4 regions of the Pseudoalteromonas sp. SG43-1 genome follow, and region 2 is predicted to be linked to each of the others. Evidence: predicted binding sites of a transcription regulator. Region 2 holds the regulator's gene; each other region holds the start of a gene.
The links. The regulator sigma-54, encoded in region 2, starts transcription at its own class of promoters, with help from an activator protein. The targets are predictions, from matches to a motif close to GTTGGCACGNNNNTNGNNT.
Positions count from the first base shown of each region.

Region 1: a site for sigma-54 is predicted at 2,030-2,048, ahead of H5159_RS05425 (PA2169 family four-helix-bundle protein). Genes of this name have one in related genera too.
Region 3: a site for sigma-54 is predicted at 1,814-1,832, ahead of H5159_RS09435 (DUF1328 domain-containing protein). Genes of this name have one in related genera too.
Region 4: a site for sigma-54 is predicted at 1,059-1,077, ahead of H5159_RS13100 (diacylglycerol kinase family protein). Genes of this name have one in related genera too.

Region 1 is NZ_JACJFD010000004.1:120,200-123,374, forward strand. Features, by position in the region: gene aceK (bifunctional isocitrate dehydrogenase kinase/phosphatase) at 1-956, shown strand, start outside; gene H5159_RS05420 (LysR family transcriptional regulator) at 976-1,914, shown strand; gene H5159_RS05425 (PA2169 family four-helix-bundle protein) at 2,092-2,535, shown strand; gene H5159_RS05430 (hypothetical protein) at 2,582-3,175, opposite strand, start outside.
Region 2 is NZ_JACJFD010000001.1:305,638-308,812, reverse strand. Features, by position in the region: gene lptB (LPS export ABC transporter ATP-binding protein) at 1-578, shown strand, start outside; gene H5159_RS01410 (RNA polymerase factor sigma-54) at 648-2,147, shown strand; gene hpf (ribosome hibernation promoting factor) at 2,174-2,461, shown strand; gene ptsN (PTS IIA-like nitrogen regulatory protein PtsN) at 2,466-2,918, shown strand; gene rapZ (RNase adapter RapZ) at 2,937-3,175, shown strand, end outside.
Region 3 is NZ_JACJFD010000010.1:73,811-76,985, reverse strand. Features, by position in the region: gene oadA (sodium-extruding oxaloacetate decarboxylase subunit alpha) at 1-1,095, opposite strand, end outside; gene H5159_RS09440 (OadG family protein) at 1,107-1,352, opposite strand; gene H5159_RS09435 (DUF1328 domain-containing protein) at 1,872-2,045, shown strand; gene H5159_RS09430 (hypothetical protein) at 2,104-2,295, shown strand; gene H5159_RS09425 (YcxB family protein) at 2,429-2,896, shown strand; gene csrA (carbon storage regulator CsrA) at 2,947-3,138, opposite strand.
Region 4 is NZ_JACJFD010000018.1:23,027-26,201, forward strand. Features, by position in the region: gene H5159_RS13080 (RNA-binding protein) at 1-302, opposite strand, end outside; tRNA gene H5159_RS13085 (tRNA-Ser) at 427-519, opposite strand; tRNA gene H5159_RS13090 (tRNA-Ser) at 572-662, opposite strand; gene H5159_RS13095 (hypothetical protein) at 881-1,021, opposite strand; gene H5159_RS13100 (diacylglycerol kinase family protein) at 1,347-2,216, shown strand; gene H5159_RS13105 (DMT family transporter) at 2,254-3,175, opposite strand, start outside.

The DNA.
Region 1 (3,175 bases), on a different contig from region 2:
ACTTTATGGTAGAGACTCACGCACCTTCAGCACTTGTTCGGTTTTTAAATCAACTTATGCCAAACAAAACACTTGCTGAGCTCTATAACGCAGTGGGTTTTCATAAGCAGGGTAAAACTGAGTTTTACCGAGAGTTTTTAAATCATTTATCTCACTCTAGTGATGAGTTTACAATTGCACCGGGGACTCCCGGTATGGTGATGATGGTATTTACCCTCCCCTCATTTGGCTATGTTTTTAAAGTAATAAAAGACAAATTTGGTGAGAGTAAACCCTTTGGCCGTGATACCGTATTAAAGCGTTATCAACTGGTAAAAAATCATGATCGTGTTGGCAGAATGGCCGATACCATAGAGTATTCTAACGTCGTATTTCCTTTAGCGCGTTTTGATAGTAATTTACTTGCGCAATTACATAAAACAATTGGCTCATCAATGATAATTGAGGGCGATTGGTTGATCATCAAGCATTTGTATATTGAACGGCGAATGACACCTCTTAACTTGTTTTTAGAAAATGCTGATGAAGAAAGTGCTGCCGACGCGATTGAAGAATATGGGCAAGCCCTAAAAGAAATGATTGCTGTTAATATATTTCCTGGTGATATGCTATTAAAAAACTTTGGTGTAAGTAAGCACAAACGTATTATTTTTTACGATTACGATGAAGTCCAATATCTAACCGATATGAACTTTAGATCATTACCAAAAGCAAAGAGCTATGACGACTATTTAATGGATGAACAAAGTTACTCTGTTGCACCACAGGACGTATTTCCTGAGCAACTTTGTACATTTGTAATGCCAAACCCTATGTATAAAAAGTTTTTACTCAGCACTCATCCTGAGCTTATAGATGTTAGCTTTTGGAAGCAGGCACAACAAAATATAAAAAATGGTCAGGTAAGTCATATTTACCCATACCCGACAGCACAGCGCTTTATTCACCACTGGTAAGCGCTAAAGGACACACACAATGAATATAAGTAAAATAGATTTAAATTTACTCGTTTACCTCGATACATTGCTTCGAGAATGCAACGTAACACGCGCTGCTAATCAATTGAGTATAACGCAACCTGCAATGAGTAATGGCCTTAAACGTCTTCGTAACTTATTTAACGACCCTATTTTAGTTCGTACCAGCGATGGTATGGTACCTACCGAGCGTGCTTTGGAGTTACAACCCGTTATTCGTGGCATTTTAATGACCCTTGAAGAAACTCTAGCACCTAATCGAGAATTTGAGGCAAGCCAAAGTAAGCGTGTGTTTAGAATAATGGCCAGTGATTACGCTGCAAGTACATTAGCACCAAAGCTTTTAAGTAAATTGCACGAAGAAGCCCCCGATACTACTTTAGATATACTCACACCAAGTGATGTCACCTTTCATGATGTAGAAAACGGTAAAGTAGATATGGCAATCAACCGTTTTGAAAACTTACCTCAGTCTTTTCATCATAAACGTATTTGGAAAGATAGTTTTTGCTGCTTAGTAAAAGCCGATAATCCTATAATTGAAAACTTTAGCCTCGACAGCTATTTAAAAGCGCGCCATATATGGGTAAGCAAAACAGGTTTTGGTGTAGGTGTAGGCATGGACCCTAAAGATGTGCAAAAACTTGGCTGGGTTGACGAAGCACTTGCCCACTTTGGTAAGCATCGTAATATTGCCACTTTTACGCGTAACTACCATGTAGCTATTCATTTAGCTAAAGAGAAAAATTTGATTGCGACCCTTCCTTCAAAAGCCGCGAACATATATTTGGATGATCCGGGGCTTAAAATTTTAGAGCCACCATTTCCAATTCCTCCTTTTGAGCTTGATATGATTTGGAGCCCACTGTTGCATCGCGATGCGAGTCACATTTGGTTACGTCAAAAAGTAGCTGAAGTAGCTGAAGAGCTAAAATAACTTTATTACACAATATAATGTAAAAATTGCTAGGTTAATTTTCTGCCTGTTAACTTAGCACCCTGCTGAAACAAAATTAAACCAATAAAATCAAATAACTACATAACTATTAAAACGTGGAACATACATTGCTTTTATTAAATTGAACTATACATTCATTTAATTAAAGAGGTCATTATGAACACCCATCAAGGATCAGAAGTAAATCATATTACTGACATCATTCAAGTTATGAACAGCGGCATCGATTTTTATCAAAAAGCGCAGGAAAAAGTTGAAGACCCTGCTATTGGTGCACTTTTTCAGCGTATGATAGATGCCCGAAAAGTGAGTGTTGAGCGCTTGCAGCCATATGCAATTAATGAAAAAGGCGAACGCGAAGATGGCTCATCTTTCGCAGTTGAAGCACGACGTGCGTACACAGCCCTATTGACTACTTTCACCTCACACAACGACAGCACGTATGTAAAAGAGCTTGAAGAGGTAGAAGATAAAACCCTTGAAGAAATTAAAGCAGCAATGGATAAACCGCAACCAGCTGACTGCGAAGCTGCACTGGCTAAAACATTATTAACAATGCAAAGCTGCCATGCAGAAATGAGCCGTATGCAAAAAAATTAAGTCAATTATAATATGGCTTAGTTATTTCAACTAAGCCATATTTAAATTAATTTTCTAAGGTCATAGCTAAAGCTGCATATTGCCTGAACCAAGTGATGTTGCTCACTGCATGCCTCATAATATTATTTGAACGATTTATGATTGAAGGTTCAAACTTAGATAATTCACGCCAATCATATGAGAATGCAATTTGTTCACCTTTACTGCTAATACCTTCTCCGGTTACAAATTGTGGAATAGGACCTGGACCAATGGCAATGCGTTCAACCGCTGTTTTAGCTAAGCAATTCATAATATCTAAGTTGTTAAAATACCCCTCTTCATCAGCTACAACAAATAAGCCAACATCAATATGTCCATGATTAATATCTTCATATTTCTCGTATGATGGACCTCGACGATCCCAATTATAATTCCATGTACACGTGCCATCATCTTGGTACTCTAAATTTTCAGTAAAAAAATCTATAATACCCATTATTTTTGATTTATAAAAATCAGGTCTATCACTCCATTTATCTAAATACAGCATCGCTGTTGCCATTGTCAGGTTATGATTATGGGCTAAAGGATTACTATATAAACCAGAATCACCATAGTTATCGTTATAAAGGTTCACGTAGTAAAAACTTCCTTTAAT
Region 2 (3,175 bases):
TAGGGCTTGTTCCTAGCGACAAAGGTAAAATATCTATTGATGATAACGATATTACTCTTTTACCTATGCATAGTCGTGCTAGATTAGGCATAGGCTACTTACCACAAGAGTCATCGATTTTTAGAAAGCTGACTGTTTATCAAAACTTAATGGCCATTTTAGAAACACGCAAAGAACTAAATAAACAAGCCAGAGAAGACACGCTCAATAACTTATTAGATGAATTTAGCATACAACACATTCGTGATAGCCAAGGTATGGCATTATCGGGTGGAGAACGTCGTCGTGTAGAAATAGCACGAGCGCTGGCAGCAGATCCTAAATTTATATTACTGGATGAACCGTTTGCCGGTGTTGACCCTATTTCGGTATTAGATATAAAGAAAATAATAGAACATCTTAAAAATCGTGGGATTGGTGTATTAATTACCGACCATAACGTAAGAGAGACCCTTGATGTTTGTGAAAAAGCCTACATTGTTTCTCATGGGGAGCTGATTGCATCAGGTACTCCAGAACACGTATTAAATGATAAAACAGTACGCGATGTTTACTTAGGCGAGCAATTTAGGCTGTAACATTTACGCCATGTCTTTAAGCATCTGCTAGTATTAATTATAACAACATAAAAGGATTGTTAGAGATACATGAGGCAATCACTACAGCTGCGCATGGGCCAGCAACTTACAATGACTCCACAGTTGCAACAAGCTATTCGTTTGTTGCAACTCAGTACATTGGATCTCCAGCAAGAAATACAAGAAGCTCTCGACAGTAATCCACTATTAGAGGTTGAAGAGGCAGACTATTCCGAAGACGCTGCTGGTAAAAACGAGCAAAAAGCTGATACCGATGACATAACTGTTAGCGCATCTGCTGATGATGCTCCGAGCGAATATGAACAAGATACTGGTGAAGCACTTGCAAAAGACACGCTAAGTGACGACATGGCTATGGATGTTAGTTGGGATGAGTACATGAGTGCCGCTCCTGCAGCCTCATCAGGTCCAATGCCCGAAGACGAATCAATATACCAAGGCGCCTCTACTGAAACGCTCCATGAGTATTTAATGTGGCAATTACAACTAACGCCATTTAGCCCTACAGACGAAGCTATTGCTATTGCTATTGTAGAAGCTGTCGATGATTCAGGTATTTTAACACTAAGCTGCGAAGAGATTTTAGAAAGCTTTAATCAAGAAAACGAAGATGATAACGAAGTCGAACTTGATGAAATTGAAGCGGTATTAAAACGCATCCAACTGTTTGATCCTGTTGGTATTGCTGCACGTAGTTTACAAGAGTGTTTGTGTATTCAGCTTAATCAATTTGATAAAGAAACACCTTATATTAATGAAACGAAAATGATTTTAACCGAGCATATTGATCTATTAGCAGCTCGCGACTATCGTACATTAATGAAAAAAACTAAGCTCAAAGAAGAAGAGCTTAAAGAAGTAATGACACTAATACATACTCTCAACCCAAAACCTGCAGATACTATTGTAAGGGAAGAATCTGAGTATGTTATTCCTGATGTGTCAGTTAAAAAAATTAAAGGCCGCTGGGTTGTCGAATTAAACCCAGATAGCATGCCTAAAATTCGTGTTAATAGCCAATACGCAGCAATGTCTCGCACTGTAAAATCAAGTGGCGACAGCCAGTTTATTCGCTCACATTTACAAGAAGCTAAATGGTTTATTAAAAGCTTAGAAAGTAGAAACGACACGCTATTAAAAGTTACTAATTGTATTGTTAAGCAACAACAAGGCTTTTTTGAACATGGCCCTGAAGCCATGAAACCAATGGTTTTAAATGATGTGGCTGAAATGGTAGAAATGCACGAATCGACAATTTCGCGTGTTACTACTCAAAAGTACATGCATACACCCCGTGGTATATTTGAGCTTAAATATTTTTTCTCAAGCCATGTAAGTACTGAAAACGGTGGTGAATGTTCATCTACAGCAATACGTGCGCTTATCCGAAAATTAATCGCAGCAGAAAACTCAGCAAAACCATTGAGTGATAGCAAAATAGCGGATATATTGGCTGAGCAAGGAATTAAAGTAGCGAGACGTACAATCGCAAAATACCGCGAATCTCTTGCTATTCCACCGTCAAATCAGCGTAAAAGTCTGATTTAAGACGCTAAACTAAGAGGGTAATGCTTATGCAACTAAACTTAACTGGTCGTCACGTAGAATTAACCGATTCACTAAGAGACTATATTAATACTAAATTTGCGAAGCTTGAAAGACACTCTGATCATATTAATAATGTTCATGTCATTCTCGATGTAGAAAAATTAAATCAAAAAGCAGAAGCCACAATACACGTAAGCGGTGCTGAGCTATTTGCCTCTACAGAACATCAAGATATGTATGCCGCTATTGACTCGTTGATCGACAAGCTCGATCGCCAAGTAATCAAACACAAAGAGAAGCTTGCTCGACACTAATATGATGAAATTAAGTTCACTTATATGCCAGGACTGCAGCAAAGCTGCGGTCCTTTTTAATAGCAAAAAAAGAATTTTAGAGTTCATTAGCGAACTTGCTCACGACAAACTTCCGTATTTACCGCAACAAGATATTCTTAATGCTTTAATGAGCAGAGAGAAATTAGGTAGTACAGGTATAGGGCGTGGCATTGCTATTCCTCATGGAAGAATGAGCGGTGCAGAAGAGCCTTTGGCTTTAGTGCTCGTTAGCGAAACTCCAATAAACTTTGATGCAATCGATAATCGCCCTGTTGATATTTTTGTCGCACTCATCGTACCAGATGGCGATAACCAGCAGCACTTAAAGACTCTAGCAACCATTGCTGATAAACTAAACAACAAAGATTTTTGTAAACAGTTACGCAGTGCAAAATCTGATACTGAGCTTTACCAAGTTATTGTCGATCAATCATAGTTTTATAAAGGGTGTTAAATGGAGTTAATTATCATAAGCGGCCGTTCTGGTTCTGGAAAGTCGGTTGCTTTGCGCGTTGTAGAAGATTTAGGTTATTATTGCGTAGATAATATTCCAGTAAACCTACTACCTTCATTAGTTCGCAGTGTATCTGATAGCTACGATAAAATTGCTGTTAGCATAGATGTGCGCAACATCCCTAAAGAACAAGATGAATTTAACGATATTCTTGAATACTTACCAGGCTTTGCAAACCC
Region 3 (3,175 bases), on a different contig from region 2:
AGTTTCTTTAGTAATTGTTTTATAACGCTCACCCGTTAGCACATTAAGTACCGCTTGAGTGCCAACAATTTGCGACGTTGGTGTTACTAAAGGTAAAAAGCCAAGATCTTCACGTACACGTGGGATCTCAAGTAAAACCTCATTAAGCTTATCGGCTGCGCCTTGCTCTTTAAGTTGGTTTTCCATGTTTGTAAGCATGCCACCAGGTACTTGAGCTAATAAAATGCGCCCATCAACCCCTTTTAAGCTACCTTCAAATGCCGCATATTTTTTACGTACATCTCTAAAGTAAGCAGCAATTTCTTCTAGGTGGTTTAAATCAAGCTCAGTATCACGCTCAGTCCCTTCAACTATCGATACAATAGTTTCAGTTGCGGAATGTCCATAAGTCATACTCATTGATGAAATAGCGGTATCGAGCATATCAATACCAGCATCAATTGCTTTTTGGTAAGTAGCAGTACTTAAACCTGTTGTAGCGTGGCACTGCATAGCAATTGGAATAGATACAGTTTCTTTAAGTGCTTTAATTAGTTTTTCAGCATCGTACGGCTTTAATAAACCCGCCATATCTTTAATACAAATTGAGTGACAACCCATATCTTCAAGCTGCTTTGCAAGAGTTAGCCACATATCAAGTGTATGAACTGGGCTAACTGTGTACGAAATAGTACCTTGAGCGTGAGCGCCTACTTTTACAGCCGCTTTAATAGCTGTTTCTAGATTGCGAACATCGTTCATTGCATCAAATATACGAAATACGTCAACGCCATTTTTATGTGCACGTTCTACAAATTTTTCAACTACGTCATCAGCGTAATGGCGGTAACCTAATAAGTTTTGACCGCGTAATAGCATTTGCTGTTTAGTATTAGGCATCGCTTTTTTTAGTGCACGAATACGCTCCCAAGGATCTTCGCCTAAATAACGAATACACGAGTCAAATGTAGCACCGCCCCACGATTCAATAGACCAATAACCCGCATCGTCTAATTTGCTAGCAATCGGTAGCATATCGTCTAGGCGCATACGCGTTGCTAATAATGATTGGTGAGCATCGCGTAATACCAATTCTGTTAGTTTTAATTTAGCCATGTGTGTGCCCCTTATTTATTATTTGATTTGTACTGAGCAATGGCAGCACTAATAGCAGCGATGTGCTCATTAGGCACACCTTGAGATTTAAAAGATGGTGATTTAACTGGTGTCGCCACGTCAGGTTCGCTAAAGCGCGTCACCAAATTAGACATAAGCGTTACTGCACCAATTAATATCGACAGAAATACAAACACCCCAACCATGCCAGTAAGCATTAAGTTACCAGCCGTTGTGAGTAGAGCACCTATATCCATTTTTCTCCCCTTGAAACCCATATCGAAAATAAAAAATCGATTTAATTAAATATTTATTCACTGGATAATAACAAAACTAATCGCTTTGTCTACATCTTGTAAATTGGTAAAACCAATTAAACAATAAACAACATAACACTCAATTAATTTACATGCTATAACTCAGCAATCACGCGCTCTACAATACATACAAGAAATAACGACTATAGCTAATAGTTATATGGAATTTGTTAATTAACTATCAAGCTAAGTAAAAATAAACACTAATTCTTAATATAAAGTGCAAAGCCACACACCAATTGTTAATTGGTCTTACCAAAATAAGTTTATTTAGTGAACATTTAGCAGTTATTTGCAACAGTGTGAATAACTTACATAACAAAGCGTAAAAGTTACTAACCAACTAATAACTAGAACAACAGCGAAAAACCATAACCAATTGATATTTATACCAAATAAACTTTGGCATATAACTGGCATTAGTTATTATGAGCAAATTTGATAACCAAGGAGAAAACAATGTTACGCTGGACAATTACATTTTTAGTTATTGCTTTAATCGCTGCAGTGTTAGGTTTTGGTGGCATCGCAGGTGCCGCAGCTGGTATAGCAAAAATTATATTTTTTATCTTTTTAGTACTTTTAGTGATTTCATTAGTTTCAGGTGCACTACGTGGTAAATCACCCAGGTAGATAAAGCATTCAACTAACAAACACTAAAATTTAATTAATACTTACAAGGAATTACACTATGAACTCTACAACTTTAAAAGCAGCACTAATCGCAGTATTTGCAGGTTTTTTCATGATGGGTTGTGAAGACAACCATGCAGAAGATGCTGGCGAACGTATCGACGAAGCAGTAACTGATGTGCAAAACTCTGTTGAAGATGCATGTGAAAATGTTAAAGAAGGCGTGAACGCTGAAGAAACTAACTGTTAATTCTTCTTGTACCGCTAAAAAAACGGCTTTCGAGCCGTTTTTTTGTGCCAGTAATAAAATCACTGACTATAAAGCTGCTCATTTAGCAGTTAGCTTGTTAAAATAAAAAAAACGATATTTAAAGCAAGGCAAAATGGCATTCACAACCACCTACACATTAGATAAACCCTACTTTTACGAGTGTTTTGATGAGTCACTCCCTTATAGTAAGCGTGCAAAACCTAAATACTTTTTACTTGTGTTGTTAGTTGCGCTTGGTTTATTTGGCATTTATGTTTTAGACGATCATTACTTAGGATCGTTTATGATCATGTTAGCGGTACTCGAGTGCGTCGCTTTTTACTATCGCAGACCATGGTGGGTAACCAGACAAATGCTCAGCAGAGCATCAGGCTCTGAGGTAACACTTACCTTTGATGAAGAAGGTATTAAATCTGCTAATCATTACAAAAGCTATCAATTAGAATGGCAAAATATAAGCGAAGTAATAGACACCCAACAAGGTATTATTATTAAAAACAAAAGCGGCATGCAGTACATATCAAAACAAATACTTAGTCCTGAAACACTCGCTTTTATAAACAAAAAAGCCACTCAGTGAGTGGCTTTTAGTCTAGTTGAGTTAATTACTCAACTACGTATACGTGTTGATTAAGCATTGCCCGGATTAGGGTTCGACTTTTCAGCTTGTATGCGCATGTAAATCTCTTCACGATGCACTGATACGTCTTTTGGTGCATTAACACCGATTCGAACTTGATTTCCTTTAACACCTAGAACAGTAACTGTTACTTCGTCACCAATCATTAGGGTTTCACCTACTCTACGAGTTAGTATTAGCATTCTCTTGCTCCCATGTTCCAATAAAAATTATAAGATT
Region 4 (3,175 bases), on a different contig from region 2:
GCTGCGTATTCTTTTTGGCTTTGTTCAATAGATAGCTCAAGGCGCTTTATTTCACGCTCTATTTGCTGAACCTCTAAGTAGTCATCAACAGAGGTATCGGTAATACCTTTACCGGGCGTAGAGCTTTTATATGCTTCAATTACATTTATATCTTTTAGAGTAATAACTTGTGCATCTTTAGCGCAAGGCGTTTGGCTAAAAGTAGGAACGCCCTTAATTACACACTTATACACTGTTGTACTTTGTGCCAAGGTAAAAAATGGTGCTGCCGCGCAAAATGATAGCAATATGAACCGGATCATAGCTAAACCTAAAAGTGGCTAAAGTTGTGTTAATAATGCCCTAAGTTATTACTAGGCACAATTTGTTTAGTTTTTATAAAATTTAGGCACAAAAAAACCACAATCAAGTGGTTTAAATTAAGTATGGTGGAGAGGGAGGGATTCGAACCCTCGATAGAGCTACAAACTCTATACTCCCTTAGCAGGGGAGCTCCTTCGGCCACTCGGACACCTCTCCAACGCATAACCGTTTGTATTGATGGAAGTAAAAAAAGCCACCAATTAAAATATGGTGGAGAGATAGGGATTTGAACCCTAGATGGGCTATAAACCCATGCCGGTTTTCAAGACCGGTGCATTCGACCACTCTGCCATCTCTCCGTGACGCAGAATAATACTTAGGTGATACCGCTGTGTAAATAGCAAAATGACTGTTTGCCTAAAAAATATACGTAAATGAGGTTTTTTTTGTAAATAAGGGGAAATTAAGGCAATTTTTAATAAAATAAATAGGTTGCAGCAAACAATGGGAGCTAAATAAGTGACTTCATTTAGTGGTTGAGTGTTAGCTGCACCGAAAAATAATCATGGTTGGGTGATTATTTATATTGAGCTGCACCGCTAAGTGCTAGTCTTTTACCAATCGTGTTAAGTTTAGCTAACATTCTTGCTTTACGGTTAGTTGGTTTAACGGCTACTTGCGCTGCTGCTGTTTGATTTAATGTATTAATTGGTTTCATTATTTTGCTCCGGTTGTATCTGTTGAAATCGCGTGCATTTTGCACGTTGTTTGATTAAAAATACAACGATAAAAATTGAGTCTGAGGGATTAGTTAAACTAATCTGAATTGATTTTATTAATATGCGATTCAGTAAGTTGCATTACTGTTTTTGCATAGCTATTTATATGACGGTTGGTTTTAACCCCTTTGCTGTTGGGGTTTTTGATTTTTTAATTTATTTTTATGCATTTTATACAATGTTTTTTGATTATTTATTCAGATTAAAAAAATTTAATTAAACGTTTGTTATCTCACTCTAAAATACATTGCTGGAAACAAAAGCTTGTCACTACTTATAATTATTAAACCAAGTATCAAAAAACAGAGCCAAAAATCATTGGCATGGCTTAAAAATATCTGTAAAAAACGCAGCTTTTCTTATTGTATATTTACTACAACGGGAAGCTTTGACGATGACTGCGCTCAAATAAGGTTGTTACTGAGTAAATTTCCCAAAGTAGTTGCACTAGGTGGCGATGGTACATTGAACTTGGCGGTCAATGCGCTAATAGGGAGCAGTTGTTCGTTAGCATTATTACCTTGCGGTACAGGTAACGATTTCTCCAGAGGGTTTAATTGCAAAGAAGATGATTGGCGAAAGGCATTATTTAATACACCGACAGCAATTGATATAGGAAAAATTAATAGCCGCTATTTTATTAATATTGCAGGGGTAGGATTTGATGCTCATGTGATTAAAACTATTAACGATAAAGCTAATTTTTCATCTTTTGATTACAGTTGGACGAGCATTAAAGAGCTATTTTATTATCAAGCTCAGCAGTTACAAGGTACGTTTAATAACGATGCTCGGCAGTATCAAAATTTAATTACTGTATTTGCTAATCATAAGTACTTTGGTGGCGGGCTAAAAATAGCGCCAAAAGCAGATTTAACTGATGGCCAGCTTGAGTGTTATCAAATGCGATCGGGTGGGCTTTTTTATAATCTAATAAGCTTTATGAAGTTGTTTTTTAAGCGCCATCAGCATATAAAAAACCTTAACTACAATCGCTTAAATACAGCTTCTATAAAAACTGAAGGGTTATTGATTGAAGCAGATGGTGAACTGGTAGGTAAAACTCCAGCCGTTATTAGTGTGCATGGGCAGGCTTTACTTTTTCATATGCCAATAAAAAAGCGCCTACAGTAGGGTAGGCGCTTTTGTGTTAGTTGCGTTAATAACGCGTCTAACTGGGGACGGAGCCACTTTTAGCTACTGCTCTATTAGCTAAAAAGGCGTTAATTCGTTTTGTTGGGGTAAGCACAATGGCGTTACCTAATAGCACTAGGCTAAATCCTGCAAAGGTATTTGCGTGCCATTCAAAGCCTTCAAAAAAGCTACTCAGTGTTACTGCCACTAATGGGAATAAAACAATAACGTAGCTGGCTTTTTCAGGGCCTATATTTCTTAGTAGAGCAAAGTAGCAACCAAAAGCGATTACAGTGCCAAATATTGATAGATAAAGTAGTGATAACCAGTAACTTGGTGGAGCATTCAAACTAAATTGCACATCGTTCATTAATACATATAAAGCCAAGCCTATAGCGCTGTATAGCATGCCCCATGCATTGCCTTGCAATACACCAATTTGTTTACGAGAATTACGAACGCTTACCATGTTTCCTAATGAAGCCACAAAGGTGCCACCAAGGGCAAGTAGTAACCCGACCAACGCACCATTACTCAAGTCGAACTGCTGTAACTGTGGCCAAAACAGACACGTAATACCTAATACAGCGAGAACAGCACCTGTATAAATTCGTTTTGAGATAGGTTTACCAAAAAATAGTCGAGTGTTAACTATGTTCATAACCAGCAATAGTGAAAAGGCGATAGAGGTCATAGCGGAGGTTAAGTAATTTTGTGCCCAGTAAAGCATTAAGTAATTTAAGGCAAAATTACAAATAGCCAACAAAGCAAAAAAGCCATGATCGATTAATGAAAAGCGCATATCCGGTTTTTTGTACGCTACATATAACCACATTAAAAGTGCTGCAATAGCAAAGCGATAAAATAACGATAGCTCTACCGCAATATCACCTAGCTGAAATTCGATGGCTAACCAAGTAGAACCCCAAATTAAAACGGTTGTAATGTATAGCGCTGCA